DNA from 2 places in the Flavihumibacter sp. genome. Region 1 is predicted to be linked to the other one. Evidence: riboswitches for the same ligand, from Rfam matches in the RefSeq annotation. Region 1 holds a riboswitch; the other holds the start of a gene.
The links. Region 1 has a riboswitch for cobalamin ahead of V6M43_RS04865 (TonB-dependent receptor plug domain-containing protein). Riboswitches for the same ligand answer to the same signal wherever they lie in the genome.
Positions count from the first base shown of each region.

Region 1 (15,997 bases):
GGTAGAACTGTGATTTTTGTCAGCCACAATATGCAGGCAGTTAACCAGCTTTGTGATAATGCAATATGGCTTCACAGCGGTACGATAAAAAAGCAGGGCCAATCTGCGCAGGTAGTCAATGCCTATTTGTCAACGTTACAACAAGACCTGCTTAAGCAGCAATGGCCAGATATAAATTCATCTCCCGGTAATGCTTATTTGCGAATGAGCAGCGTTGAGTTGAATCCTGATCTATTGCCTGGGTCAGCATTTATTGATATTAGCACATCAATAGAAGTGATATTTAGATTTTATTGGCTGCAACAAAAAGATATATTAATAACAGAAATAGCTTTGTTTAACAGTGCTGGCGACTGCATATTCGTGGTTTCTCATCCGCCTGTACTTGCAGAGCCAGGTGAGTTGATGGGCAAATGCATTATACCCGGTCATTTTCTAAATGACGGGAATTATTATATTTCTATTGCTTTCTTTAACGCAGAAAAAACCACTCTTTTCTATTTTGAAGAATGCCTTCATTTTACAGTTGCGGATATACCTGATGGAAACGGTCACTACATTAAATGGTGGGGCTATGTAAGGCCACAGTTTCCTTATGAGCTTAATCAACTTACTGTTTCCTGAAATGCACAATAAGGTAGGCGCCTCTCCAGCTTAAACTAAAATCACTTTTCTGTAGTGCATTAAAGAATGATCTGGTACAGCCTGGTCGCATATGATCATGCAACTCTATTGTAATAACCTCGGTTATTTGTAACCATTTTTCATAGTTTTTTTCAAATAACTCTTTCTCTGATCCTTCTATATTTATTTTGCATAAATCTATACTGCTTATATCGAACTCCTCTACTAATTGATCCATTGAAATGGCTTGCATGCTTCCCGTGCCGGGCTCTTTTGCTTCCTCGGTCATATAACCCCAATTTCCAAGCTCCTTATCAACGATGTTGATATTTGTTGGTTCATTCCATATCGCTTTATTAATGCAGGTGATATTTTTGTAAAAGCTTGTATTCTTTAAAAGTATTTCAAAATTTGACTTCTCTGCCTCTACGGCAATAATCCTTGCCGCAGGATATTTATTGGCAAAAAAAGTCGCACTTAAGCCTGTATGAGCGCCAAGGTCAACTATAACATCAGGAGATTTTTCCAGATTAAAATCATATTCCCTGTTAAGATAAATATGGTAAAACATGGGTATGTCAGTGGTCTGGTTCCTCATATATATAGGATGATCAAATCCCCTCAACTTCAATTGTAGCAATTCTTTTTTTCGCCACTTATTATACAAAAATTGGATCGCATCCGGGCCAAAATGATTTATATGATAAATTAACGTCCGTAGGTAAGATAATGCTCTGATCATAAAGTGAAAATAGGAACTCAATTTATTGGGTCAAACTCTTTCTTTCTCATCTTTTTTCCAAACTCAACACTGGGTGATTCCAGGTATTTAAAGAGGATCCAGGATAGTAAAAATATTACCCAGAAAGCAAATACAGGTTTAATAAATATTGAAACCATTGTATTCGGCGTCACAAATATCCAACAATTTGATTGTAAAATGAAAATAAGACCTTGAGAAGGGGTTGGTGAATCAAATAAAAACTGTAACTGCAAAGACCCAATGTGGTCATAAGATTAAACAATTTCTTTCCTATTCTTATTGTTTTATATAACAGGTACCATTCCATTATAGAAACCCAGGTCAGTATAGCTAATAAATGCATCAGGTAATAATGAAATGGAAACAACCGGCTTGAGAATAATAGTAGAGTAGCAATGATAGCTACCTTACCTGCGTGTCCTCTAAATATTAATATCTTATAATAATGGAATTCAACCAATAAAGCCCCCGCACACCAATTATACCATAGTGCTCCCGGCGATAAATAGTAGGCATTGTAATATTCTTGATTGGTAAATATTGGTTCCATGATCTTAAGAAAAACAGCAATCGATAAACTGAGACCAAATGCCTGAGTGACTCCCCAACGATGGCGCACATATAAGAAAAAAGGGTATAATAAATACAATTGTGCCTCTAAAGCTATGCTCCAAAAGGAAGGATTAATTCCAAATATGTATGTTTCAGAAAAGTTGTGGAAAAGGAAAACATGAGAAATTATATCCATTAAATTGCTACCCCCATAAACGGTGAATGGTAGCAAAATAATCATGACAAAAAGGACAAATATATAAGGAGGGTAAATTCGCCAAAATCTTTTATTAAAAAATATGGCTGCATTTAAAATGGATCCATTTAATAAATAATTTCTATGTATCAGATAGCCACTGATCACGAGGAATAACTGAACTCCGGTCCATCCAAATGCAGTAGGTGAAAATCGTAATGCAAGATCTCTTAATCCCCCCTGTAGAATACCCTTATCTGAATAATGGAGATCATTACTATCCGGGAAAAATACCAATTGGGCATGAAACAGGAATACCATCAATATGGCAATGCCGCGTAAAAAATCAATTTTAGCAATATGCCGATTGGTCACCGGAATAGGTTTAGGAGGGTTAGTAAGGGAATATACTTATATTTTGAACCCGCCGGCATCCGCCGGCGGGTTCAAAATATAAACTACCCACTTACCCCTGTGGCTCTCTTTACAACTGCACCCTCACCCCCGCCATCATATTGAACCGCCTCGTGTTATACCCATAGAGATCGGCATATTTCCGGTCGGTGATATTCCTGAAATCGGTAAATACATCCAACTGCTTATTTAACTGGTAACGCGCATAGGCATCGAGATTATAATAGCTGTCCAGCTCCTTGATCTCCGTGCTCCAGGTGGCGGAATTGTACCAGGTGTCCTGGCGCTTATCTACCCAGCGTAAACTCAGCCCCACATGCAGCTTTTTACTGAACTGGTAGGATGTTCCAAGGTTAATACTGTGCTTCGGACGGCGGTAGAGATTAAAATAACTGGTATCCTTACCAGCAAGCCTGGTCTCTATCTTGCCATCAAGCCAACTGTGGTTGGCCGTTATCTGCCATCGCTCATTTGGCTGCACCCTCAGCTCCGTTTCTACCCCCTTATCATCCTGCTTATCTGCATTCCTGTACTGCCCATAAGGAGGATCTGGTAATCCAGCAAACACGATCACATCTTTTATCTTCCGCCTGAAGGCTGTAACCCGCGCGGAAATGATCTTGTTATTGCTTGTAAAATGCAGTCCACCCTCGTATTGATTGCTTCTCTCCGGCTCCAGCGCCGTATTGCCATACTCCGAAGCTAAATGATAGAGCGATGGCGCCCTGAATGCCGTTGCCACCGAAGCATATAGCTTCAACTGCGGCAGCAGGTAGATATAGGGGTTGAATGCATAGGTAAAGGCATCCCCGAAATCCTGGTGCTGCGTGAACCTTCCGCCCAACTCTGCACCAAATCGCTCAAAACCCTTCAATGTAAAGGCGGCATAAGCACTCATCATACTCGCTTCCAGACTGTCCTTGCCCAGGTTCCCGAAACTGGTATTGATATCTGCTGTATTGCGACGGTAGTCGATGCCCGCCAACAATCCAAGGTGCTTCTGCAAACTGGTATTTATATAGGCCTCCGCAAACAGGGCCCGACCCTTATAATCGCCACTCGACGGATCCCAGTCATTTGCGCCCGCTGGAATATTCACCGGGTCATCATACACCCTTCGAACGGTATTGTAATTGGCATTGAATACCAGGTTGCCATTTTTCAACTGGTGACTGCTCTGTATGCCCGCTACCTGCTGCCGCTGCTGGCTCCTACTGTTACGGTCGTCTTCCAGGGCATTGTCATCAAGGTCGGCATCATACTCGCTGAACTGGTAATAGCCCTTAAACGTCCAGGCCTCGCTAAACTTATAGCCCGCAGCCAGGTTCACCATATCCTGCTTCACCCCGTCTTTATCGAAATTGCCGGCACCACCCTCATCCTTAGCCGAAGAAAATCCTTCGGACTGCAGGCGGTTATACTGCACCGAATAATTGAATTTATCAATGGCCCCCGATAAGCCAAGGTTGCCTTTGTATGTTCCATAGGTACCCGCTGCTAAAAGTCCGTTCAGTCCGATGGCTTTATTGCTTTGGTTCTTCCGGGTAATGATATTGATCACGCCCGCCACTGCGTCAGACCCATAAAGTGTACTCTGCGCGCCTTTGAGGATCTCTACCCGCTCCACCTGGTCAATGGATATATGATTCAGGTCAAACTGGATCGTTATCCCCGACCCATCGGTTACCGGCATGCCATCCACCAAAATCAGTGTATTGGCCGCTCCCGCACCCCGCAGGTAAACGGTCTGGTTGGTGCCGGGCGAATTCTGTGCTCCATTGATGATGAGTCCGGCCTGTTCATTTAGTACCTGTGAAAGTGTTCTGCCCGCATTGTTCTCGAGCGTTCGCCTGTTGATGACCGTTAGTACCTTCCCCGTACTGCTTTGTTTCTGGGGTTGCTTGTTGGCAGTTACAATTACTTCATCGAGTGTTCTGCTGCTGTCGGCCTGCTTTTCGCCGGTTGATTGTGACATCAGTTTTGTACTGACATGGCTGCTGATGATCGTAGCAGCCACCATGATCCATTGTTTTTTCATGTCTGAAAAAAGATTAGGGTGACTGCTTCCGGAAAGTGGTGGGAATTATAAATCGCCTGCGCGTTTACCATTCCTGCTTTTCTCCCGAAAGCAAAATGTTGATTGATGGACGCGGCAGGTCTTCTGGCTCGTGTCTGTCAGTTACCTTCCCACCCGCTTCCGCGGATAGTGGTCATTCACCAACAGTGAGGTATAATCTGGATTCTCTCTCCATCACTCTATCTCTCCATCTCTCCATTTCCTCTCCACTTTACAGCTACGGGGATAGCGCCGGAATCAACCGGACTTCCCTTTTAATCCGCCGAAGCGGAACCGTTTCCGGCGCGAAGATATATGAATGAACCTATTATTGTGCGATGATTTGTTTGCGCAAGGAATATCCGATAAATAAAATGTCTTTCTGGGTTTCCTCATCAATATTATGACTGGAAAGTACCTGCATGATATCATCCATGGCAGCCATATACTCTGCTTCACTGATATTCATGCCTCGATGGGTCGCCTGCATATCCCTTCCGGTATATGCTTCCGATCCGCCACTTCCGGCACATAGAAATTCCACCAGCAATGACTTGGTATGTGCTAATTTCTCTCCCTGTTCCAGGTAGGGCAAAAATCGCGCTTTAATGAGGGGATTGCTCATATGCGCTGCTACGATATCTTCTACTATGGTCTCAATGCGCTCTCTTTTTCCAAGGCGCTCGTAAAGTGAAAGGGTGGGCATGGTTAAGGTGCTCATGATGTGAAATTTTAATGGTTAAAAAATACTTCATGAGGGTGCAGAATGGTCTCTTAATTTACAAAATTTAGTTCAATTGTAAACGCAGTCCCGCATAGTAGTTCCGCCCCGGCGCCACATTGTAATACCGCCCCCCAAAGGCATTGATATCATTTCCTAAACTATAGGTTGTATTGAATAAATTATCTGCGCCCGCAAACCAGTTCAGCCCACGGTACAGCCTGCTGCCTCCCCTTATTCCGAGTAAATGATATTGCTTCGCCTTTTCACTGTTGGCATCATTGAGCCAGATGGGATCCACATACTGGTATGCCAGATGTAAATTCATTCCCCCCTTACCGTCAACATCAAATCCCGCTGCCAATGTTTGCTTAGCCACACCTGGTAATCTATTTCCACTAAAATCATTCTCAACCTGCTTATAATCCACATAACGGAAGGGATGCAGCGTATAACTCATCCATGTTGATAAACTGATCTGCTGTGCTGGCACCAGCGCCACAGGCCCGTAGGTGAGGAATCCCTCAAATCCTTTCTGCCGCGTGGAGCCCGCATTTTCGAAATAGTCCGCCCCGCTTGCATCTCGTCTTTGAACTATTGCATCCCGCAGCCGGTAATAAAAAAAGTCGAGGTCAAAATAGAGCTTCTGCTTCAGGATCCTTCCTCTCACCCCTGCTTCATAATTCCAGCCGCTTTCTGCCTGCAAGCTGGTATTGATCACACTTGTGGATGGCAATAACTCCGACGTAGTGGGTGGCGAAAATCCTTTCGCGATCATACTATAAAAAGTGAGGGCCCCAAGTTTCTTTGTTAGCGCAACCCTTGGCATCCACTCTTTCCGGTAATTGCTGTTGAATTCAAATGCAGGCTCTTCACTCACCCGCCTGATCCCCACGGTATTGGCATTATAACTGAGTCCCGCACTGAGCTGCCAGTCCCCCGGCAGGTCCAGTATCCCCTGTCCGAACAACAACGCCGACCTGGGTTTCAGCCGGTCATCGGTTTGCAGTTCGCCCTGTTCTCCATTTACATTACGGTAAACCTTAACCGAATAATTTCCCTGCTGCCACTCACCCCCAATATTGAATTGCAACTTCGCTCCATCCTCTGCTCCGTCTGTTGTTTCAGGGAATAACGGAATGGTATAACCGAATACAACTCTTCCCCCAAAATGTGGTTCCTTTCTTCGCTCATAATTTCGTACCGCCGGATTAGTAACGCTTGTAGTTGCTCCATACAAGGAGATATCAATACTCGATCCGGAAAAAGGTTTTAGCTCCTGGTGCAATCCCCCGAATAATGTCTTCTGTTCAATGCTTGCATCCGCATCAACCGAGGAAGGAAAATTTCCTACTGCCGGCCTCGATTGCTTCGGGTCAGCTTCAAATTCATTCCTGTTCAACCCCCCCGGCGTCTGGTACCAGAGATCACCATAGAGCAGCACCATATCAAGCCCCGCTACAGCGCTTTGCTGCCATCTTCCAGTATATGCTGCCACTGTTCGTTTCATATTGGTATGATCGCGGTAACCATCTGACCGTTGGTGATGCCCATAAACAGAATGTTCAAAGGCCCTGTTGGAGGAGAGTGTTGCCTTTGCCTCCACCTGGTGCAGTCCATAGGAGCCCGTCATATATTGGAGGGATAGATTGCTGCTGTCGGCAATTTCTGTATTGGCTAATAACAATCCGCCGGTACCTGCGCCATATAGACTGCTACCCGGACCTTTTAATATTTCTATATTGCTGAAATTGCCCACCGCAAACTGGTTCAGGTAGGTATTTCCTCCCGGGTCGGTAAAAGGGATCTGGTTATAATACATCCTTATATTCCTCACCCCAAATGGCGATCGCAGTGAACTACCACGGATGGCCAATCGATAACTTCCCGGCGATCTTTCTTCCATGCGCACACCCGGCAAACGGTTAATGGCCGGTAAAGCAGAAGCGGGTGAAAATCTTTGCCAGTCGCGCTCACGAACCAGCACAACCGAAGCCGCTGCATCCTTAATGACCGTACGTCGTGCAAAAGCCGTAACTGTTACAGAGTCGAGCTTCTCCTGCGTGATGGCAGCAGTGGGTGCCAGGCAGCAGGTGGCCAGCAAAAGGACTGCAGTATTTTTGATCGCCTTCATCCCCGCAAGTAACGCCACATTTTAATATCTTCCACCAATGAGTGCAAGAAACAAACTGAAACTTTTTGACCTTACCATGATCACGGTCGGATTGGTGATCGGCATGGGCATCTTCCGCACCGCCACCGATTCGGCACAGGCAGCGCTTACCCCAACTATTTATTTTGCCGCCTGGATCGCCGGTGGTATCATCGCCCTCTGCGGCGCCCTTACCTATGCCGAGATCGGATCGCGCTTCCCCGTTACCGGTGGCTACTACAAGATCTTCGCCGAATGCTACCATCCCTCCGTTGCATTCGCCATCAACTGCATCATTCTTATTTCCAATGCCGCCTCCTTATCGGGTGTGGCATTGATAGGCTCTGAATATATCGCCCAGCTTGTTTTTGACCAGCCCGCTTCTGATGTCACCAAGGCCTTTATCGCTATGGGCGCCGTACTGGTTTTTTATTTTGTAAACCTGGCCGGCCTCCGCCTTAGTTCCGGCACCCAGAACATCCTCATGATCATCAAGATCGGGATGGTACTGGTACTCATCGGTGCGCTTTTCTTTCCCGGCGCCGATTCGCTGGTGGCGAGTACCGCGGCTGCCAGTCCCACTGATCATTCCACCATGGACATCATCAAGTCTTTCGGCATCGCCCTTATCGCCGTTTCGTTTACCTATGGGGGTTACCAGCAGACCATCAACTTTGGCGATGAGGTGCATGAACCGCGCAAGACCATCCCCCGTGGCATTTTTATCGGTATCCTTATGATCATCGGGCTTTACCTGCTGGTACAAATGGCCTATGTGCATGCAATTGGTTTCGAACAACTGAAAACCACACGGGGCATCGCTGCCGTAGTGGCTGAGCGGATGTTCGGACCAACCGGAAAAACTATTTTCACCCTCTTGCTTTTTATGGCCGTACTAGCCTACGTGAATGTGCTGCTGCTCAGCAATCCACGCGTGATGTATGCCATGAGCAAAGACGGGATCCTTCCAAAGTCCTTCGCCAGAAAAGACGAAAAGCGTGATGTGTTAACGGTAAGCCTCAGCGTTTTTGCCGCCATCTGTATCCTCGTCCTTTTCTTCGCCAACACTTTCGATAAGATCCTTGGCTTCACTATATTTCTCGACTCTATCGGGATGGCCACTTCTGCTGCCACCATTTTCATATTGCGCAAGCGCACCAGCCACCTAAACGGAACCGGTATCTATACTATGAAATTATTCCCCCTCATGCCACTGATCTTTATCAGCGCCTATGCCTTCGTGGGGATCAGCATATTTCTGAATACCCCCAGCCTCGCCATAACCGGCCTGGTGGTATTCGCCATTTTCCTGGCCATCTATTTCCTGATAGTCAAGGGAAGCAAAAAGCCACAAAGGGAATAGCTAAGCCTCCATCCCTCCATCCCTCCATCCCTCCATCCCTCCATTCCATCTCTCCATCCCTCAATCTCTCCATATGGATCTCTCCCACATTCTTTATGCCTACGCCGAAGACCGCTCCCAATACTTCAACGCCATCGCGCCACCCATCATGCAAACCAGCAATTTCGCTTTCCGCAAAGTGGAGGATATGTCGCGCGCTTTTGAAGATGAAATGAGCGGATACCTCTATAGCAGGGGAATAAACCCCACCGTGGATATTCTCCGAAAAAAACTGGCAGCCCTCGATGGGGCTGAAGATGCCCTTGTGTTCAATTCCGGCGCCGCTGCCATCTTCGCCTCGGTGCTGGCCAATGTGAAATCAGGGGACCATATCCTCTCGGTTGATAATCCCTATACATGGGCCAAAAAAATGTTCGATATCATCCTTCCCCGTTTCGGTGTGAAGACTACTTATATTGATGGACGGTCAGTGGAAAATTTTCGCGACGCCATCCGACCCAATACCGCGCTCATTTACCTGGAGAGTCCCAATAGCTGGGATTATGCGATGCAGGACCTCGAAGGCCTGGCCGCATTAGTGAAATCGATCAATGCCACCCGCGCATCGTCGCCCGCTGTAGATAAGCCTTCCCCCCAGATCATCACCATCTGCGATAACAGCTATTGTACGCCGCTATACCTGCAGCCTGTAAGACTAGGGATCGATATTTCGCTTCAATCTGCCACCAAATATATTGGCGGACATTCAGATGTGGTTGCCGGCGTCATCAGCGGCTCCCATGCCATGATGAAAAAGATCTTCGATTCCGAATACCTCAATATCGGTAGTGGCATACAGCCTTTCAACGCATGGCTGCTGATACGCGGACTGCGAACCCTGCCCATGCGGCTCCAGCAGATCAGCGCTACCACCCGCACCGTCATCGATTTCCTTAAAGGGCATCCCAAGGTGGAAGAACTGCTCTTTCCGCTCGATCCCTCCTTTCCCCAGTTTGAGCTGGCACGAAAGCAACTCTCCGGTGCCTGCGGATTGCTCACCATCGTGTACCGCACCGAAGAGCGCGCCGAGATCGTCCGCTTCTGTGAATCTCTCAAGCATATAATGATGGCCGTTAGCTGGGGTGGTCATGAGAGCCTGGTGATTCCACGTTGCGCCGGTATAAAACCCGAGCTTTTTGATGCTACCGTCCGCGAACACCGGATGGTCAGACTCTATATAGGCCTCGAAACCGCCGACTATCTTATTGAGGACCTGCGGCAGGCGCTGGAGTGAAATTCATAGCGATCAGCCGTTCCCGTAAATGGGTGTTTTCACGATAATTATATGGCCGGCAGGTTAAACAAGATCAAAAGCTTTATTTTTAGCCCCTTAACCATTATTCATGAGCTTGTTGAGAAAGCGTTGTTCATTGCTTTTTACTATTGGATTTTTATTGGTCACATCCCTACCCACGGCCTTTTCACAGCAGCAGCCCGAAGTGTGGGACCTCCGCCGTTGCGTGGATTATGCCGTCGCCAATAATATCTCTGTTCGCCAATCCGATGTCCAGAAGCGCCTCGCCGTGCTGCAGTATGAGCAGAACAAATACTCCAAATACCCTAACGCAAATTTTTCCACCAATACCGGTTTGCAGTTTGGTCGATCCATTGACCCTACCACCAACCAGTTCACCAACCAGCGACTCCTCTTCCAGGGCTTCCAGTTCAGCACCGATGTTACTATTTACAATTGGGGCCGTATAAGTAATAATATTACCGCCGCCCGCCTCGAAGCCGAAGCCGCCGGTTCTGATGTGGACAAGGTGCGCAATGATATCGCCCTGAATGTGGCAACCGCCTACCTGCAGGCCCTGCTTTCCAAAGTGCAGATCGATATCTCCGCCGTTCAGGTGGAACAGAGCAAAGGGCAGCTAACGGATACACGCAAACGCGTTGATGCGGGAACACTTCCTGAACTTAATGCAGTTGACCTCGAGGCCCAGCTCGCCCGCGATTCAGCCACCCTTATAGGTGCCGAAGCTACCTACGAACAGAACCTCCTCAACCTCAAAGCCCTCCTCAACCTCGACGCGGCGCTTCCTTTCACTATCGCCGTTCCGCCGGTTGACCAGATCCCCGTTGAGCCCATGGCCGAACTGATGCCTGAGGTGGTTTATGCGCTGGCGCTGCAAAACCAGCCCGCGCAGAAGGCTAATGAAACAAGGAAACAATCGCTCGAATACGCGGTGAAAGCTTCAAAGGCCGCTTTGTATCCCACTATCTTCGGATCGGGGGGACTCGCATCCAACTTCGCCTCCACAAACCGTAAGATCACGGGATTTAATTTCCTTGGCTATAGTGATCCCAATCCCGCCGCTGGGGCAGTTACAGTTGACGGACAACTTATATTTCTTCAGTCGCCTAATGTTCAGATAACCCAGGCCAACAAAGGTTTTGGTGAACTCTGGAATGGCTGGGGAACACAGATGAATAATAACTTCCGCCAGAATGTGGTGGTGGGCATGAGCATTCCGATCTTCAACGGCTACCAGGCGCGCACGGCCTATGAGCGTTCCAAGCTCAGTGTCAAAAACCAGGAGCTGATCATAGAACAGGGCAACCAGACCCTCAAGCAGGATATCTACAGCGCTTATACCAATGCGGTTTCTTCCATGCAGCGCTTCAATGCCAGCCAGAGTAGTCTCAATGCTACGCAGAAGGCCTATGATTTTGCCCGCAGACGCTATGATCTCGGATTATTAAGTACACTCGAACTGATCACCTCACAGAATAATCTCACCCGCGCGAAGATCGATATGGCCAATGCACAGTTCGATTATGTTTTTCGCATGAAGGTGCTGGAATTCTACAGAGGGCAGGGGATCAAATTATAAGGGATACTCCCCAAAATCAAAGGGACTCCTCAAGATCAAAAAGGAACACCTCAATAACAAAGGGAACTCCTCAATAACAAAGGGAAATCCCCCAGGAAAAAATTGGAATATTAAATTGAATTATTTTACATCGTATGAATAAGAAACTTATCTGGGTTATAGTTGGCGTAGTAGTGTTGGTTGGCGCTTTATTCGGTATGAAGAAAGCCGGCATTATCGGCAAGAAAGAAGGTATAAAAGTGACCACCGAAAAAGTGGAGAAGCGAACCATTATTGAAACGGTTAACGCCAGTGGTAAGGTATATCCCGAGATCGAAGTGAAGGTTAGTTCCGATATCTCCGGTGAAATCATTGAGCTCACCGTGGAAGAGGGCGATAGTGTTCGCCGCGGTCAGATGCTGGCGAGGATCTTTGCTGATATCTATGTTACGCAGCGCGACCAGGTAGCCGCCGCCGTTCGACAGCAGCAGGCCCAGGTTGATAATAGCCAGGCACAACTGGAGGCCTTGAAAAGTGTACTGAACCAGAGTGAGGCGCAATACAAAAGACAGCAGCAATTATTGAATGAGAAAGTGATCTCCCGCGCTGAATTTGAGCAGGCGGAGAATGCATATAATACCGCAAAAGCCAATTACAATGCGGGATTACAGGGTATCCGCGGTAACCAGGCTTCTGTGCAGAGTGCGATGGCCAATCTCCAGCGCGCTAATAAAGACCTTGGACGAACAACTATTCTAGCTCCTATGGACGGCGTGGTTTCATTGCTTGCGGTGAAGAAAGGAGAGCGCGTGGTAGGAACAGCTCAGATGGCGGGTACTGAGATGATGCGGATCGCCGATATGGGCAAGATCGAGGTTAGGGTTGATGTGGGGGAAAATGATATTCCGAAGGTACACCTTGGCGATTCTGCACTAGTGGAAGTGGATGCATATAATACGCGGAAATTTAAGGGGATCGTTACCCAGATCGCGAGTAGTAGTACGGGCTCCGCAACGGCAACTGCTGCCGTGAGTGATGTTACCAATTACAAAGTCTTCATACGCCTGCTTCCTGAAAGTTATTCCGATCTTATCGATTCTTCCCGTCCCAAGGCCTTTCCTTTCCGCCCGGGAATGAGCGCCAGTGCTGATATCCAGACCAAGCGTCATATTGATGTTATCGCTGCGCCTATTAATTCTGTAACAACGCGCGAGAAGGATTCCGATAAGGCAGTAACTGCTGCGAAAAGTTCAACTGAGAAAGTGGAAGAGGATAATAATCCTACCGACGAACGTAAATCTTTAAGTGCAGAACTCGATGAAGTGGTGTTTGTGCTGCAGGCGGATAAAACGACTATTAAGAAGGTAAAAGTGCGGACCGATATACAGGACATCAATTATATTGAGATCCTCTCCGGACTTAAGCCGGGTGATGAAGTTGTGACGGGGCCATATTCACTGATCTCCCGCACGCTGAAAGATAATGATAAGGTTCAGGTAGTGAAGAAAGAGGATCTCTTCGAAAAGAAAAAGAAAGATTAAAGATCAACAATCCATAAAAAGTTAAGATCCACAAACCAGTAAAGGGAAGATCAATGCGGTTGGGAATAATTGGAAGCGGAAGCTGGGCTACGGCGCTGGCCAAGATCGTAACAGACAATAAGCACCCATTGAACTGGTGGGTTCGTAACGATGCAATTCTTGAGCATCTCTATGAACGCAAGCATAATCCACAGTATTTGTCTTCAGCAACTTTCGATACTTCACTCATAAATCTCAGTACAGATATTGCTGCGGTTGTGCGTGACAGTGACTGCGTGGTGATCGCGGTTCCCTCTGCATACATTGAAGAAACGCTGGGCGCTCTTTCCGCTGATGCATTTACCGGTAAGTGGGTTGTGTCTGCGGTTAAGGGCATGCTTCCCGAGCAGAATATTCTCCTCAATGAGTGGTTCAATGATCGGTTCGCTCTACCGATCTCGGATTATTATACGCTCATGGGTCCATGCCATGCCGAAGAGGTTGCACGGGAGCGATTGAGTTATCTCACATTCAGCGGGATGCACGAAGATCGCGCAGAAGAGATCGCTTCGATGTTCCGTTGCTATTATATCAATACGGTTGTGAATAGTGATGTTATCGGCGTTCAGTATGCAGCAGTGCTGAAGAATATTTATGCGCTGGGTGCGGGTATTGCGCACGGACTCGAGTATGGTGATAATTTCCTCAGCGTATTCATCGCCAACTGCGCTGATGAGATGGCGGGTTTCCTACGCCGCATGGGGGTAGGGAAGGTGGAGGTCGGTATCCACGGTCTCGAGAACCCCGTTACCCACCAGAAAGACGCCAACTATGCTGCCTCCGTTTACCTGGGCGATCTGCTGGTAACATGTTACTCCCTCCATAGCCGCAACCGCACATTCGGAAATATGATCGGAAAAGGGTATTCCGTGATGAGTGCACAGCTCGAAATGAATATGGTGGCGGAAGGTTATAACGCTTCCCGATGCATTCATGTGGTTAACCAGGTTGTTGCCGCTGACATGCCGATCGCCGAAACCATCTATCGTATTCTATGGCAGCACCTCCCTCCCCGACAGGGCTTCCGCCAGATCGAAAAGGTGATGATCTGAGTTTATCTCATACTCCCGCTAAATCTCAATTTCCCCATTTACAAATCGCAAGTACGTAAAACGGCTCCACTGTTTTCAGGTGGCCCAAGAAATTTTACAAATCGAAAGTATGCGGCACTACTCTACAGTTTTCGATTAGCGCAAATATTTTACAATCGCAAGTACGCGTATCGCCTACAACTCTTTGCAACTGTCTAAAATTGCTTACAAATCGAAAGTATACGGCACTACTCTACAGTTTTCGATTAGTGCAAATATTTTACAAATCGCAAGTACGCGTATCGCCTACAACTATTTGCGACTGTCTAAAATTGCATACAAATCGAAAGTATACGGCACTACTCTACAGTTTTCGATTAGCGCAAATTTTTTACAAATCGCAAGTACGCGTATCGCCTACAACTATTTGCGACTGTCTAAAATTGCATACAAATCGAAGTATACGGCACTACTCTACAGTTTTCGATTAGCGCAAATATTTACAAATCGCAAGTACGCGTATCGCCTACAACTCTTTGCAACTGTCTAAAATTGCTTACAAATCGAAAGTATACGGCACTACTCTACAGTTTTCCATTAGTGCAAATATTTTACAAATCGCAAGTACGCGTATCGCCTACAACTATTTGCGACTGTCTAAAATTGCATACAAATCGAAAGTATACGGTACTACTCTACAGTTTTCGATTAGCGCAAATATTTTACAAATCGCAAGTACGCGTATCGCCTACAACTCTTTTCGACTGTCTAAAATTGCATACAAATCGAAAGTATACGGCACTACTCTACAGTTTTCGATTAGCGCAAATATTTTACAAATCGCAAGTACGCGTATCGCCTACAACTCTTTGCAACTCTTTGCAACTGTCTAAAATTGCTTACAAATCGAAAGTATACGGCACTACTCTACAGTTTTCCATTAGTGCAAATATTTTACAAATCGCAAGTACGCGTATCGCCTACAACTCTTTGCAACTGTCTAAAATTGCTTACAAATCGCAGGCAGGGCAAAATGTTTCGTGATAAATAAATGCTATGGTGTAAGAAAATGCTATGGTGTAAGAAAGTGCAATGGTGAAAGTAAGTGCGGTGGTGTAAGAAAATGCAATGGTGAAAGAAAATGCAATGGTGAAAGAAAGTGCAATGGTGAAAGAAAATGCTATGGTGCAAGAAAGTGCAATGGTGAAAGAAAGTGCAATGGTGAAAGAAAGTGCAATGGTGAAAGAAAGTGCAATGGTGAAAATGAATGTTATGCAGAAAATGAATGCCTGGAAGATCAATGAACGCTATTGCGTTGTTTGCGTTGTACCAGCCAATCCCGTAATAGTATCACAGCCAGGAAAACCAGGCCAAGCGAACCGTATATGGTATAACTGAGGGGCATATTCACTGTTAAGATACAAATTTCAATTTATTCGTTGCCTACGGCACTGTTAAAAAGATGATCTTTTGCCTACTGGCGGTTTGTAAGTTTTTACAACAAGAAGAAAATCACCTGTTCCCGGGAGATACTTTCAATTTGTAAGTTATGGCTGCACCAGGAAAATGGACTGTTCTGATGGGCTACTTGCGATTTGTAAATATTGGCTGCACCAGGAAAATGGACTGTTCTGATGGGCTACTTGCGATTTGTAAATATTGAATGCCCCAGGAAAATGGACTGATCTTTGGA
Region 1 is NZ_JAKFDQ010000007.1:469,673-485,669, reverse strand. It holds gene V6M43_RS04880 (ABC transporter ATP-binding protein) at 1-624, shown strand, start outside; gene V6M43_RS04875 (FkbM family methyltransferase) at 611-1,222, opposite strand; gene V6M43_RS04870 (acyltransferase family protein) at 1,536-2,510, opposite strand; gene V6M43_RS04865 (TonB-dependent receptor plug domain-containing protein) at 2,620-4,587, opposite strand; cobalamin riboswitch at 4,684-4,919, opposite strand; gene V6M43_RS04860 (group I truncated hemoglobin) at 4,934-5,326, opposite strand; gene V6M43_RS04855 (TonB-dependent receptor family protein) at 5,394-7,460, opposite strand; gene V6M43_RS04850 (APC family permease) at 7,498-8,841, shown strand; gene V6M43_RS04845 (trans-sulfuration enzyme family protein) at 8,915-10,114, shown strand; gene V6M43_RS04840 (TolC family protein) at 10,224-11,714, shown strand; gene V6M43_RS04835 (efflux RND transporter periplasmic adaptor subunit) at 11,849-13,234, shown strand; gene V6M43_RS04830 (NAD(P)H-dependent glycerol-3-phosphate dehydrogenase) at 13,288-14,325, shown strand; gene V6M43_RS04825 (hypothetical protein) at 15,433-15,702, shown strand.

Region 2 (15,997 bases), 490 kb from region 1:
ATTCTTATGAAGGTTACTAACTGCTATTCGCGAGGCCAGCAAAGCGTAATCGGGATGACGGGTTGTGAGCGCTGCGGCCATTTCAGCAGCAAGATTATCGAGTTCCGTGGTACTAACTCCATCATAAATACCTTCAATAGTCTTCTTGGCTATATCAATTACATCAACCATTGGGCTGAGCCCATAGGAGAGCTTTTGAATACGAGCTGTTATTTTATCGAACTTAACGGCCTCTTTTCTACCGTTTCTTTTAATTACAAACATATCAATGATTTATAGGTAGGGAATGGTTTTAAAAGTCTTCCTCAAGGGAGAATGTTTGTCCGGAAGCACCAGTCATCACCCCTGATTTTTGGTAATCCCCAACGCGCTTTTCAAAGAAATTGGTCTTGCCTTGAAGCGAGATCATTTCCATGAAGTCAAATGGATTGGTTGTGTTGTAGAGTTTAGTATATCCAAGTTCACCCAACCAGCGGTCGGCTACAAATTCAATATACTGCTGCATCAGTCTTGCATTCATCCCGATAAGATCAACAGGCAAAGCCTCAGTCACAAATTCTTTTTCAATTGCTACAGCATCGCTGATAATAGCGTGTACAGCTTCCTGTGATAGTTTTTGTGAGAGCATACTATAGAGTAGGCATGCAAACTCACAATGCAGCCCCTCATCTCTGCTTATAAGCTCGTTGCTGAAGGTTAGTCCAGGCATTAATCCTCTTTTCTTCATCCAGAATATAGAGCAAAAACTTCCACTAAAGAAGATACCTTCCACCGCTGCGAAAGCAACCAGTCTTTCCGCGAAAGAACCATTCTCGATCCAACGCAGAGCCCATTCAGCTTTTTTCTTAACTGCAGGCACTGTATCGATAGCATGAAAGAGTTTATCTTTTGCAACAGGATCTTTTACATAGGTGTCAATAAGTAATGCATACGTTTCGGAGTGGATATTTTCCATCATGATCTGAAAACCATAAAAGCATCGTGCTTCGGGTAATTGAACCTCACTCATAAAGTTCACGGCCAGGTTTTCATTTACGATACCATCACTTGCAGCAAAGAATGCAAGAACATGACTCAGGAAATGCCGCTCTCCATCATTAAGGGCGGCCCAATCGGTCAGGTCGGCGCTAAGATCAATCTCTTCAGCAGTCCAGAAACTGGCTTCATGTTTTTTATACATTTCCCAAACTTTGGGGTAGTTGATAGGAAGGATCACAAAACGGTCCTTGTTTTCCCTGAGCAACAATTCATTCTCATTCGACATATCGATTATTTTAAATTTTCTCAATACCTGTTAAAATACAAGGGAGTGTCGCTGGGGAAACCCTGGTCATCTGGCAATTGCCATGACCTGAGTTCTGAAGCGCGTCATGAGATGTGACGCTTACACCTTGCCTGTACCTTACGCGGGAAGGTCCCAAACAAAAAATAGTATCGGCAGGTGTCTGGCTTGTAACATGGTTACTTACAGTTGCCCGTCAGCCCGTGATTTGCACACGATTCCCTATTAAGCGAACCGGCTCAGAGCCGGACGCACCGAAATAATTAATTGCATGAACTAAAACGAAAATACCTTCAAACTCAGGGGGAGGCTTTAATACTTTTTCACACATGTGGATAGATTCTCGAAACCATTCTATATTCCTGAAAATTTGCAGACATGAAAAGAAATCTAATATTGCTTTTTATAATTGGTGTGCTCAACGCATGCACTTCTCAAAATGCCCCGGAAGGCGCGGTGGAGCTTGTTATTAAAACCACAGAGGGCAACATCAATGTGGCTGTATTTCCGGACAAAGCACCAAAATCTACAGCTGCCTTTCTGGCGATCGTTGATAAAGGTTTATATAAACGAAGCAGTTTCTACCGGGTACTCAATGATGCAAACCAGCCATCAAATGCCCCAAAGGCAGAACTTTTGCAGGGTGGTTTATGGAGCCGGACAAAGAAACGTCCTGACGTTCCAAGAGTGGAACATGAAACCACTCAGCAGACCGGACTTCAGCATCTTGCCGGCACCTTATCGCTCGCCAGGGAGGAACCCGGGAGCGCAAGTTCTGAATTCTTCATTTGCGTTGCTGACCAGCCGGGACTGGATTATGGAGGCGAAAACAATCCGGATGGCCAGGGTTATGCAGCATTTGGAAAGGTCATTAGCGGAATGGATGTGGTAAGGAAGATCTATAACAAACCTGAAAATGATCAGTATTTTGATCCACCCATAATGATCATAGACATTGTAAAACGCTAGATAAATAAAGCATTTTCGTAAATTGTTTATATGAGTCAAAAGACCGTGCTTAACCCGGTACAACAAAACTGGAAACAGAAACTTTTCACTATCATCTTTGAAGCAGACACGAAAGCGGGCCGCATTTTTGACCTTGCTTTACTGTTTTTCATTTTACTGAGCCTTGCTATTGTAATGCTGGAAAGCATGAAGCCGGTAAATGATATATATGGAAAGGAATTAGTTACCCTCGAATGGATCGTTACAATACTTTTCACTATTGAATATGTATTAAGACTGCTCTCTGTAAAGAGGTCGGTAAAATACATGACCAGTTTTTATGGAATCATTGATCTCTTGTCAATTCTTCCAACATACCTGAGCCTTCTTATTCCCGGATCACATTTTTTACTGGCTATACGTGCCCTAAGACTTATGCGGGTTTTTCGAATTCTTAAACTCAGTCAGTTTGTACGTGAGGGCACTACGATAGTTTTAGCGATGAAAGCAAGTGCCCGGCGCATTAGCATTTTTCTAAGTTTCGTTGTGCTATTAAGTATTATCCTGGGTGCCTTAATCTACGTGGTGGAAAGCGGGGTAAATGAGAAATACAGCAGTATTCCTCAAAGTGTTTACTGGGCAATTGTAACGATAACTACAGTTGGTTATGGAGACATTTCGCCGATAACTCCCGTTGGAAAACTTATCGCATCTTTTATCATGCTGCTAGGCTATGCAATTATTGCTGTTCCCACGGGTATCGTTACGGTAGAATTATCAAGAAGTGCGCGCCGCGATGAAACAAATACCACTGCATGCCCCAACTGCTCGGCATATGGACATGATCCCGATGCAAAATTCTGTAAGTACTGTGGGCACAGCCTGTAATGATTTATTTAAATAAGTTTGATACCCTCAGATTCGAGTTGCTTATATTTTTTCTTATCGAAGATGTAATAAAAAGCACCCTTTTTAGAAGATTCCTTTTCCTTTTCATCCAGGCGTTGAAGAATGCCCAGCGATAATATTTTGCGTGTAAAATTACGTTTGTCAAAAGCGGTTTCGAAAATGGCTTCGTAGAGCCCCTGTAACTGCTGAAGCGTGAACTTGGTTGGCAGGAGCTCAAAACCGATCGGGTGATTACTAACCTTCTGCTGTAAGCGCTCCTTGGCGAGCTTCACCATGGCTTTATGATCAAATACCAGCGAAGGCAACTTTTTCAGATCAAACCACTTCGCGTTATGAGAATTAAGGAGTTCCGTACTTGACTCATCGATCTTGATGAGGGCAAAATATGCTATTGATACAACTCGTCCGCCCGGATCCCTTCCCACATCACCGAAACAATGAAGTTGCTCCATGTAGATTTTTTCCAGTCCGGTGAGCTTATATAATATACGCTGTGCCGCACTGTCAACGCTTTCCTCTTTTTCCGCAAATCCTCCCATCAGTGACCATTTCCCTATTTCAGGCTCAAGTCCACGCTTTATTAACAGAGCTTTCAGACCTGATCCATCGAAACCAAAAATGATACAATCCACTGCCAGGAGGAACCTGTCGTAATTTTTGTATTCTATTCTTCCCATAATTTCTGATGCGCGAAGTTACCAGAATTTCACATACAGTGCCATAAGGATAAGCAGGGTAATTACAATCTGAACCACGGTAATCGGCTTCACATTGAACATTCCCTTCTCGTGGTGGAAGGCCCTTGGATGAACTTTAGGACCCGCAAAGCTCATTGCTACCATAATTGCAACGGTAAAAAAGAAGGATAGTCCCATACTGATCAGGAAAGGAATTTCATACTCCCCTGCACTGTTCCGGTAGGCCGTATAAAAGAAAGTGTCATTCCCAAAAAGCGTTGGGGCGAACTCGTTGAAGAATACGCAAAAGGCGAAACCAAACAGAATACCAGCAACGGCAGCGGCCCCGGTGGTTCTTTTCCAGAACATACCCAATGTGAAGATGGCAAATACACCCGGACTGATATATCCGGTATATTTCTGGATAAAGGTAAATCCGCCTGCACCACCAATTCCAAGGGTATCTTCCCAGGTGAACATTACGGCAATTATCATTGACAGCACAACAGTTAACCTGCCGATCCATACCATCTTGGTTTCATCCGCTTCCCGCTTGATGTATTTTTTATAGATATCGAGCGTGAAAATGGTCGAGATACTGTTTGCCTTACCTGCAAGCGAAGCGACGATGGCGGCGGTTAATGCTGCTACTGACAGACCTTTCAATCCTGAAGGAAGAAAGCTTAACACGGCAGAATAGGCGCCATCCATGCCGCCTGTAAGTTGCGGGAGATGACCGTTCTTGTGCAACACATAGGCAGCAATACCAGGCAACATTACGATTACCGGCATCATAAGCTTGAGGAATCCTGCGAAAAGAATACCAGTACGTGCTGTATGAAGATCGGCACCCAGGGCACGTTGTGTGATGTATTGGTTACATCCCCAGTAGTTAAGATTTACGATCCATTGACCGGCAGCATACATCAGAATGCCGGGCAGGATAAGGTATTTATCAATATGTTCCTGGGGAGAATCGGCGGTTGGTTTATCGAGGATCATGTGGAAATGGTCAGGTGCATCCTGCATCAACACCTTGAATCCGGCAATAGCATCACTCCCCAATCCAAATTTTTCACTAACCAGAGTTAAAGCCATATAGGTAGTTGCCAGTCCACCAATGATCAGCACACCAACCTGGATAACATCCGTATAGCCGATCACTTTCATTCCACCCAGCGTTATGATGATGGCGAAGATCGCCAGGGCCACCATAACAGTATGAAGGTATTGACCGCCAAGCAACCCGTCAATGGCTATTGCGCCGAGATAAAGAATGGAAGTCAGGTTTACAAATACATATAGGAAGAGCCAGAATATTGCCATAATTAGTGCTACAGTTTCGTTGTACCTGATCTTCAGGAACTGTGGCATTGTATATATCTTGTTCTTAAGATAAATTGGTATAAACCAAACGGCAATTATAATAAGAGCCAATGCTGCGATCCATTCATAGGCTGCAACTGCAATCCCAACGAAGAAACCATTTCCACTCATGCCGATGAATTGTTCGGCAGATATATTAGAGGCGATGAGGGAGGCTCCAATAGCCCACCATGTAAGAGAGCCTTCGGCCAGGAAGAAATCCTTAGTATCCGTAACAGCTTTTTTCTTTTGATTATAGATCCAGATTCCATATCCCGCCACCACAACAAAATAGATGAGGAAGACGATAATATCGGCAGTTGAGAGTTGGTTAATCATGACAAGCTAGCCCGTTGTTTATGGTTAAGAATTGATTTGGAAATATACATCACTCCAGCGCAATTCATTCTTGAATTGATAAAGATTTGTGTTCTTTCCGATGAGTACATACTCAATACCGCTCATATCTGCGAAGTCTTCAAGATTTTCTGAAGTCAGGTTCTGGCTGTAGCAGGTATGGTGCGCTCCACCAGCGAGGATCCATGCCGCACATCCGGTTTGCATATCGGGCATTGGTTTCCATAACACCCTTGCAACTGGAAGGTTAGGTAAATCATGTACCGGTGCAATGGCTTCCACCTCATTAACAAGCAACCTGAATCTGTTGCCCATATCAATTATGGAAGCGTTAATGGCAGCACCTCCATCTACATTAAAGATCAGCCTTACCGGGTCTGCTTTCCCGCCAATTCCCAAGGGATGAACAGCGCATGCCGGCTTCCCATGCGCAATTGATGGGCAGATCTCCAGCATATGTGAGCCAAGCACCATAGGGTTTGCCGGATCAAAATGATAAGTATAATCTTCCATAAAAGAATTTCCTCCCTTTAGTCCGGTTCCCATCACTTTCATGGCGCGTACAAGGGCTGCGGTCTTCCAGTCGCCCTCGCCTCCAAAGCCATACCCTTCAGCCATCAGACGCTGTGTGGCGATACCGGGAAGCTGCACCATTCCGTGGAGGTCTTCAAAAGTATCCGTAAACCCTTTAAAGCCTCCCTGCTCAAGGAAAAACCTCAAACCAATTTCAATTCTGGCTGCTTCTATCAGAGAGGTCCGTTGTGACCCATTTTTGCTTAATACATCTACCAGCTTGTACTGGTCATCGTATTCCTGGCAAAGCCTATCTATGTCTGCATCTGAAACTTCAGAAATAACTTTTACCAGGTCACCTATCCCATAAGTGTTTACAGAATATCCAAATTTTAGTTCAGCCTCTACTTTATCGCCTTCTGTAACTGCCACCTGTCGCATATTGTCTCCAAAGCGGGCAAATTTTGCACCCTGCCAATCAGCCCATCCAGCAGCAGCCCTGGCCCATACATTGATCCGTTCATGCACTGCGGCATCTTCCCAATGGCCAACAACCACTTTACGGCGCATACGCATGCGGGTCATCATGAAACCGAATTCACGATCGCCATGGGCACTCTGGTTCAGGTTCATGAAATCCATGTCGATTTGCGACCAGGGTATGTCGCGATTGAATTGCGTATGCAGGTGCAGCAAAGGTTTCTGTAATATTTTCAACCCCCTGATCCACATCTTAGCTGGAGAGAAGGTATGCATCCAGGTGATTACACCGATACAATTTTTTGCATTATTCACTTCCTGGCAAATCGAAAATATTTCATCAGGTGTTGTAAGAACCTGCTTATACACTACAGTTACAGGTATGGAGGCAGCAGCACTAAGTGATCTGGTAATTGTTTGCGAATGCTCAGCTACCAGTTTTAATGTCTCTTCTCCGTAAAGATGCTGGCTTCCTGTAAGGAACCAGACCTCAAGATGTTTGAGGGAACCCATGTTTATTTTATTTTGATGGCTTGTTGTAATTGGAAATTATTTATTGACCGTAATAAGCACTATCGCCGTGTTTCCGGTCATAGTGTTTTTTGATTAGTGCCTCCTTTAATCTTGTTGCATTCGGATTGATTTGTTCTGTATACATGGCCATTTTGGCCACTGTTTCCAGAACAGCACTGTTATATACTGCCTTAGCTGCATTCTTACCCCAGGTAAAAGGAGCGTGGTTACCCACCAGTATCATTTCTACTTCTTTAAAATCAAGATTGCGTTCTTTAAAGCAGTCCATTATCTGAAAACCTGTCTGGTATTCATAATCGCCCTGTATCATTGAATCAGGCATGGGGGCTGCACAAGGGATATCAACCGTTGTATGATCTGCATGCGTAGTTCCGAAAATTGGGATATCCCTTTGTGCCTGCGCCCATGCGGTAGCATAAGTGGAATGTGTGTGAGCAATTCCTCCTATACCTTCCCAGTGATTATATAATACGGCATGTGTTTGAGTATCAGAGGATGGTCGCAGATCACCCTCCACTACTTTACCATCAAAATCCACTATGACCATTGCATCGGGAGTTAGCTGATCATAAGGAACACCACTTGGCTTGATCGCAAAAACCCGCCGACTCCTGTCTGAAGCACTTACATTTCCAAAGGTGAAAAGTACCAAGCCGAGCCGGGGCAACTGCATATTTGCCTCATAGGCTTCTTGGCGAATCTGATGAAACATAGATAATGACATTAATTATTAACAAGTGATGTCTCGGCAGTATTTATGGTTTGATAGGTTGCAATGTAATTACCCAATTCCAGGTAACGCTGGTACCTTCTTTCATAATGATTGGCATTCTTAGGATCAGGATAGTACTCTGCATCAAATCCCTGCCCCATTTTATCCATTGCATCTTCTACTTTTCCAAAAATGCCTGCAGCAGTAGCGGCAAACATTGCAGCTCCCGCGGCACAGGTCTGTTCTGACCGGTGAATTCGTATAGGCATTTGCATAACATCAGACATCACCTGCATAATATAGGGCGACTTCCTTGCCACACCGCCTAATCCAATTAATCCCTTCACAGGAACACCCTGTTCATTGAAACGATCGACGATTGCCCTTGCGCCAAAACATGTTGCTTCTATCAACGAGCGAAGTATCCTTGGAGCATCTGTTCCCAGGTGCAGCCCCGTTATGGTGGCTTTCAAGAGTTGATTGGCATCCGGGGTGCGACGTCCGTTCAGCCAGTCAATTGCCAGTTCATCGTTTTCATCCAGGGGCAATGCAGCAGCCTGCTGCGATACTTCTCTTATGAATCGTTCATTAAGCTCGTCTTCCAGAATCGCAGCCAAACCTGCATCAATATGCGATGATGTGCGCAATATTTTACCAATGGATTGTGTAGTCATTTTTCTAAACCATGCATATGTATCGCCAAAGGCCGACTGACCTGCCTCCATGCCCATCATTCCCGGGATTACTGAACCTGGCACCTGGCCACAAATACCCCCTACCAAAATATGCTCTACTTCATCAATAGGTGCCACCAACATATCGCAGGTAGAGGTTCCCATCACTTTACTCAGATGATATGGCTCTATCTGTCCGCCCACTGCACCCATATGTGCATCAAAAGCTCCTATGCCAATAATAACATCAGTTGATAATCCAAGTTTCTCTGCCCATTCGGGTGAAAGGTTGCCTGCAGCCTTATCGGCTGTAAATGTTTCTGTAAATAATCTTGATCTGAATCCCGAAAGCAAAGGATCAAGGGAGCTAAAGAAACTATCGGGAGGTAGCCCGCCAAATTCTTTTGCCCAAAGGGCTTTATGGCCGGCTGAACAAACACCACGCTTTAATTGATTAACATCGGTGCCTCCGGTTAAAAGAAAAGGAATCCAGTCGCATTGCTCAACCCAGGAATAACAAGCACCTCGAACATCCTGGTCAATACGAAGGATATGAAGCAATTTTGCCCAAAACCATTCGGATGAATAAATTCCGCCCACAAAGTCGAGATAATTGATATCGAATTTCAATGCATGTTCATTTAACTCCGCTGCTTCCCTAACAGAAGTATGGTCTTTCCATAAAATGAACATTGCGTTGGGATTATTTGCAAATTCAGGGCGTAGGGCTAACGGAGTACCCGTGCGATCTACAGCAACCGGGGTGGAACCTGTTGTATCAACAGAAATGGCTTTTACTCTTAAAGCAACTGCAGTTCCCGCAATTCGAAGGCATTCATTCACCGTATTCTCCAAACCTTCAATATAATCCAAAGGATGCTGACGAAAACGGCTTGATGCCGCATCACAATAAAGACCATCCCTCCAGCGGGGGTAATAATATACAGAAGAGGAAATCTCAGCGCCAGTGGCTGTATCTACAATTACCGACCGAACTGAGTCCGTGCCGTAATCAACTCCAATAACAAACAAATCTGACATATTCTTCTTATTATGACAAGCAATTCAATACCAATATACAACTAAATTAATATTAAGTGTATATTATACATTTATTTATTAGTTTCTTTCCAGAGAGTCGCAGAGTCAATACAGCAAATGGTTATAGCTCATTAAAATCAGCTATAAATCGAATAATATTGTGATAGTTCCTGAACTCGCTTTCATCATGCATGGTAGTTAATACCACGCATTTCATCCCAGCATTCTGAGCTGCTTCAACTCCTTTTGGTGCGTCTTCGAAAACAACACATTCAGGGGCATTTACTCCCAGTTGGGAGGCACATTTCAGGTATGTATCTGGATGAGGTTTACTTACCATCACATCATCGGCACTCACAATCACATCAAAATAATGGCGGATTTGCAGGTTGTTCAATACAAAATCAATATTAAAGGGGATAGCAGCTGACCCAATCGCCATTTTAATCCCTTTTTGTTTTGCTTCATCAAGAAAACGGGGCAATCCATCAATAAGTTTAAGTGTTGGGTAAAATGCCGCCTGGTACCGTCTCTCCTTTTCCATAGACAGATCCTTCATTTCAACATCGCTGAATCTGGCTTCGCCAAAGATCCTTACAAGGAGCTCATCATTTTTTCCATACATTTCAGCTTTCAGTGTCTCATAATCCAGTCCTGCCCCTAGATCATCATTAAGTATGGATGACCAGGCCTGCACATGGTAGGCCATATCATCTATCATGGTACCATTCAGATCAAACAGGTATGCCTTATACGGCCGGAGTATGCTCATAGTTACATTTTCTTTGCATCTTCCAGGAATTTCGCAAGTCCGATATCTGTTAGTGGATGCTTAAGCAGTCCAAGGATTGGATCCAGGGGCGAGGTGATCACATGAGCACCGGCTTCAGCGCAATCAATTATATGGTTAGCATTACGTATTGATGCTGCCAGAATCTGGGATTTAAATCCTTGTATCGCATATATGGAAGATATCTGGCTAATAAGCTGCATCCCATCCCATCCACTATCATCAATACGCCCAATAAAAGGCGATACATAAGTGGCGCCTGCCTTTGCAGCAAGAATTGCCTGTCCGGCAGAAAAGATCAAAGTACAATTGGTTTTGATGCCATTATCTGTAAACCATTTGATGGCTTTCACCCCATCTTTGATCATTGGCACTTTTACAACGATGTTTGGATGCAATGCGGCCAACACTTTTCCTTCTTCAATTATTGTATTAAAATCTGTTCCCAAAACTTCCGCACTTATATCACCTTCAACAATCTCACAAATATTTCTGTAATGTTGAAGAACGGCTTCATTGCCTTTGATGCCTTCTTTAGCCATCAGGGAAGGGTTGGTTGTTACACCATCCAGGATACCTAATGCATACGCTTCTCTTATCTGATCAAGGTTTGCTGTGTCTATAAAAAACTTCATCTGACGCTGGTTTCTGTTTATTATAAATTCTATTTAAGTCCTGCTTTATATACTGTTTCTGTATGATATTTTTGTCCGGGTTCCAGTATAGTTGAGGGAAATTCTTTCTTATTTGGTGAGTCGGGGAAGTGTTGTGTTTCCAGGCAAAGTGCCGTATGAAGATTAACTGGATTACCAGTGTGATTGATAAATTTACCATCAAGGAAATTGCCTGAATAGAATTGCAATCCGGGTTCTGTTGTGTGCACCTGAAGGTAGCGCCCGCTCAATGTATCAGTAAGTGTTGCCACATGTGCTAATGATCCCCCTTTATTATTGAGCACCCAGTTATGGTCATAACCTCCGGGAACCTGTGCTATCCTGCTTCCGATTGTTGTGGGTGCTGTAAAATCAAAGGGTGTTCCGGCAACTGCACGTATCTCCCCGGTTGGGATCAAACCTTTGTCCACTGGTGTATAAGCCGCCGCATCGATCTGGAGCTCATGATCCAAAATAGTTTTCAGTACATCACCAGTAAGGTTGAAATAACTATGATTGGTAAGATTCACCGGTGTGGGCTTATCTGTTGTTGCATCATAAACAATTCTTAATTCATCATTATCGGTCAATGTATACTTAACGCTCACCTTCAGATTACCCGGATAGCCCTCTTCTCCATCCTTGCTTTCATAACCTAGGGTTATGGATGGGATACTGTCCACATAAGCATCCGCCACCCAAACAACTTTATCAAATCCCTTTTTACCCCCATGGAGATGATTTTCACCATCGTTCGTGGCAAGAGTATAAGTATCCTTTCCTATCATAAATTTTCCGCCACCAATCCTGTTGCCATAACGACCTATGATCGCGCCAAAATAGGGCGGACTTTGCAGATAGGGCGACAAGCTATCAAAACCTACAACAATACTGCTAAAATTTCCGGTTTTATCTTTGGTTTCAAATGCAGTTACAATGGCCCCGTAATTAGTAATCTTTACTGTGGTCCCATTTTTATTGATCAATGTATAAAGATCGACTTCCCTGTTATCAAACATTCCCCATGATGCTTTATGAATTCCGGGTTCAGCAGATCCTTTGTTAATCATTGGTTCTCCTGTTTCTTTTTGCTCTTCATTCTTGCAGGAAAATGTGGTTAATGCCAAAGCACCTACGGCAAGTAATACCTTCATTATTTTCATATTAACATCATTTATTTTTCTTTGGTTAACGGGGCACCAATGGCCATCCGTTTCTCCATTGCATCTCCCGAATAATAAGTTTTGGCCTGCCGTTATCATTGGCATCGTACCCATGACAAACAAGATAATCCTTTCCTCCCTCCGATACAACAGCATTATGGCCTACGCCATGCCACTGACGATTTCCTTCAAACACGGTGGTTCCTCCTCCAAGGTTCATAGCTAATCCATCCCAATCAATATATGGACCTTCAAGCTTTTCCGACCTGCCGACCACAACTTTATAAGTACTTCGTTCACCCCTGCAGCAATAATCAAATGAAACGAAGAGATAATAATACTGATCTCTCTTTATAATAAAAGGCGCTTCGATTGCGGCATCGCCGGCTGCAGTATCGGGCAGATAAAAACTGCGCTGCCTTGCTGCCACAGTAAACCATTTTTCTGGCACTGCAGGCGCATCCTGGTCTTTATTAAGCCTTACCAGTTTCATTCCATTCCAGAAAGAGCCGAATACCAGCCAGGGTTGATCCTTATCATCTCTGATAAGGTTGGGATCGATAGCATTCCACATATCGCGGCCAGGAACAGATTGTAAGACCTTGCCTTTGTCAATCCATTTAAAATCAGGAGATGCCGGATCCAATGTTTTATTGACTGCAAGTCCGATTGCAGAAGTATTCTTTCCAAAAGCAGATACACTGTAATAGAGAAAATAGTTCTTACCATCAAAGCTTATATCCGGCGCCCAGGTATGCCCCCGATAACCAGGTATTGTTTGAATGGCCCATTGAGGTGGTTCGGAAAATACAGGCTTTTCAGGCTTCCAGTTCTTCATATCTGTTGAACTCCACACACTGATACCCATGCCGGTTGCAAATAAATACCATTTATCCTTTTCTTTAATAAGCACCGGATCATGCACAGATATTTGTGAGGGCGTGGCGGGCTGTGCCACAGCAATGCAAGTAAAAAGCAATAAAGAAGTTAAGACTAAAATATTGAGACGGCTCATGAATTAATTATTCGCTAATCTTAAAGTTGTACTTACCTTGTATTGATTACTGCTTCAAAGCAATGCGAACAACTGTAAGCGATTGTGGCGCCAGTAGCAGCTTCATTTTAGGGCCTTTGCTTTTCATAACAGATTCAACGGGAGCCACTGTCATTGGTGCATCAATAGAATTCACAGTATTAAGATCATCACTTTTTAAAACCAACATTTTAGGAGAAGTATCTTTTCGCTTCGCTCCCTTAATATTCAAATTCCTCTCCACTTGATTTCCGGAAGCATTCACGATCTTCAAAATCAATTCACTTTTATCTTCATCAAGCACTGCGGAAGCATATAAACTGTCTTTACCCGTTAATGCTTGCTTTTTGCTTGTGATTTCAACAACATGGGTACCGCGATTTGTGGAAAAAAGCTTCTGTACATAATAATTAGGCGTACCATATACTTTTAAGTTGTCCACCCATATGAGATCAGGCGTCCACTGCCAGCCATCTACATGTGCAAACAAAGGAGCATAGGAGGCCATATGAACAACTTCTGCATTCCTTTCAAGTCCAGTAAGGAACGCAGCTTCTGCCATTGCTGTAAGCCAGTTATTTCGGTTATTGACACTGACCGTTTTGTCGCTTTGTGCAGCATACTCACCTGCAAACACTTTTGAGCCTTTACGATCATAAGAATCATATCGGCCTGCGTTACTGAGAAACCATTCAGGGCGACGATAATAGTGTTCGTCAATAATATCAGCACCCATATTACGAAGCTCCTTATTAAGATATTCGAATCGCTCACCTTCGGGATCAGTACCGGAGCTGTTGACAATTTTAATAGTTGGATACTTTTCCTTAATTGCCTTCGTAAATATCTTTAGCCTTTCTACATACTGTGGGCCCCAATTTTCATTCCCGACTCCAATATATTTCAGGTTGAAGGGGGAAGGATGTCCTAGTGCGATACGAATCTTCCCCCATTGCGTAGTAGCATCGCCGTTAGCAAACTCAATAAGATCCAGGGCATCCTGAACATAGGGTTGCATTTGACTGAGGGGAACCACCTCAGCAGTATTGAACTGGCAGGCCATGCCACAATTAAGAATAGGCAGTGCCTCAGCACCCATATCCTCTGCCATCTGAAAATATTCAAGGAATCCGAGTCCAAAAGTTTGAAAATAGTCGGGGGTGGGTCGGTGTGCGAATTCCGTATTCCATCGATTAATGATCTGCTGGCGTTGCTCAACGGGGCCGATTGTCTTTTTCCATTGATACCTGACGCCAAGATCATGACCTTCCACAATGCATCCTCCAGGGAATCGGATAAATCCAGGTTTCATATCAGCCAGCATCTGAACCATATCTGCGCGAAGTCCACCCTTGCGTCCTTTCCAGGTATCAGTGGGAAAAAGAGAAATCATATCCAGATCTATCTGGCCATTGCCTTCAAACCATATGCGAAATTGCCCTTTAGCAAAAGTAGAAGCTGCTTTTAAACTCACTCCACCCTGCTTCCATTCGTTGGTAGATTCAGGAGTAAACACAGCGCTACCCATAGTTTCGCCATTGTCACTCAAGAGCTCAAGGTGCATTATCAGTCCTTTTACAGGCTGGCGATACCATACAGAAAAATCATATTGTAGATCTTTTTTAATGCCCATACCACGGAACCCCTCATTGGTAATTCCCAAACTTCCTTTTGTGGCTGATTCAGTGCTTACACGTAAGAATCTGGGATTTTTTTCAGATTCAAGTCCGCGGTTAATGACCAGGAAATTCCCCTCTTTCACCTTGCCTTCTGTTTTCCATCCCATCAATGGCTTAGAGAATTCAAAGGAACGGTTCTTCACCAATTCTGCATACATGCCCCCATCGGCGCCAAGGTTAATGTCTTCAAAAAAAACTCCCCACATAGTAGGTTGTATTGGTGCAATCTTATGTTCTGCATTCACTACTATTTCTGCATTCTCTTGCGCCTGCATGGTTCCGGTAAATGAAAAAAGCAAGGCAACTAATATTAAAATCCTATTCATCATTGATCATTTTTTCTTTCCCCAAACAGCAACTCCTTCATTGTTAAGTCCGGTGAATATGATAGTGTTTTTCTTATTTTCCCAATCACGGCCTCTTTGTACCATTACCCTATCGGTGTAGCCATTGTTCCATTTGAGTTCGAGCCAGGGTGCGTTATAATTCCAGGTGCCAGCATTGTTGTTAAGACTTCCGTTAGCATTGACCATCAGATCAACACTCACCTGGAAGTCAGGAGAAACTTGCTCTTCCGCATATCCGGGAACAACACGATAGCCCAGCACGATCTGCTCGTAACTACCAGATATATCCGCGGAAGGAACAAGGCTATTATCTTCCCAGGCATATCGTTCGGGAGATACTACGGGCCAGCCATCAGGGGTCCAGAAAATTTTTCTTACATGCAGGTTCATAAAGAATTTGCCATTCCCCGGCCTCGCCTGATGGGCAATATAATACTGACCTGCGCCATCCTCAAAAACCGCATTATGGGCAACACCCTGGTAACCGCTATGGTTCCTGAACTGATAGGGTGCTAAAATCATAGGGCCATGATCCTCATTAATATTTACATCCTTTCCATTATAATCATAGAAAGGACCATCGGGGTTATCAGCTTTTGCTACCCGTACATTGTACTTTGATTCAAGCCAATCGTAAGAAATAAACAGATAATACTTTTTTAATTGGGAATTGTAAATGACCTCAGGGCCTTCAATATTTCCATTATATTTTCCTCCTGTAAATCCGCGATTGGCAATGCGCTTGCCTTTATATCCTGGTGACTTTGCAAGACCGGTTACCGGATCTAACGGCAATGCATAAATTCCATCCCAGGCAGAGCCATAATAAAACCAATGTTC
Region 2 is NZ_JAKFDQ010000007.1:955,050-971,046, forward strand. It holds gene V6M43_RS06955 (ribonucleoside-diphosphate reductase subunit alpha) at 1-264, opposite strand, end outside; gene V6M43_RS06960 (ribonucleoside-diphosphate reductase small subunit) at 293-1,264, opposite strand; cobalamin riboswitch at 1,420-1,556, opposite strand; gene V6M43_RS06965 (peptidylprolyl isomerase) at 1,661-2,251, shown strand; gene V6M43_RS06970 (ion transporter) at 2,282-3,118, shown strand; gene V6M43_RS06975 (NUDIX hydrolase) at 3,127-3,816, opposite strand; gene V6M43_RS06980 (sodium:solute symporter family transporter) at 3,835-5,520, opposite strand; gene araA (L-arabinose isomerase) at 5,545-7,044, opposite strand; gene V6M43_RS06990 (L-ribulose-5-phosphate 4-epimerase) at 7,085-7,777, opposite strand; gene V6M43_RS06995 (ribulokinase) at 7,789-9,492, opposite strand; gene V6M43_RS07000 (HAD family hydrolase) at 9,614-10,264, opposite strand; gene fsa (fructose-6-phosphate aldolase) at 10,267-10,917, opposite strand; gene V6M43_RS07010 (aldose epimerase family protein) at 10,947-12,098, opposite strand; gene V6M43_RS07015 (arabinan endo-1,5-alpha-L-arabinosidase) at 12,124-13,056, opposite strand; gene V6M43_RS07020 (alpha-L-arabinofuranosidase C-terminal domain-containing protein) at 13,160-15,136, opposite strand; gene V6M43_RS07025 (arabinan endo-1,5-alpha-L-arabinosidase) at 15,143-15,997, opposite strand, start outside.
Region 2: linked by a shared signal. The riboswitch ahead of V6M43_RS06960 (ribonucleoside-diphosphate reductase small subunit) and the one ahead of V6M43_RS04865 (TonB-dependent receptor plug domain-containing protein) in region 1 are both predicted to bind cobalamin.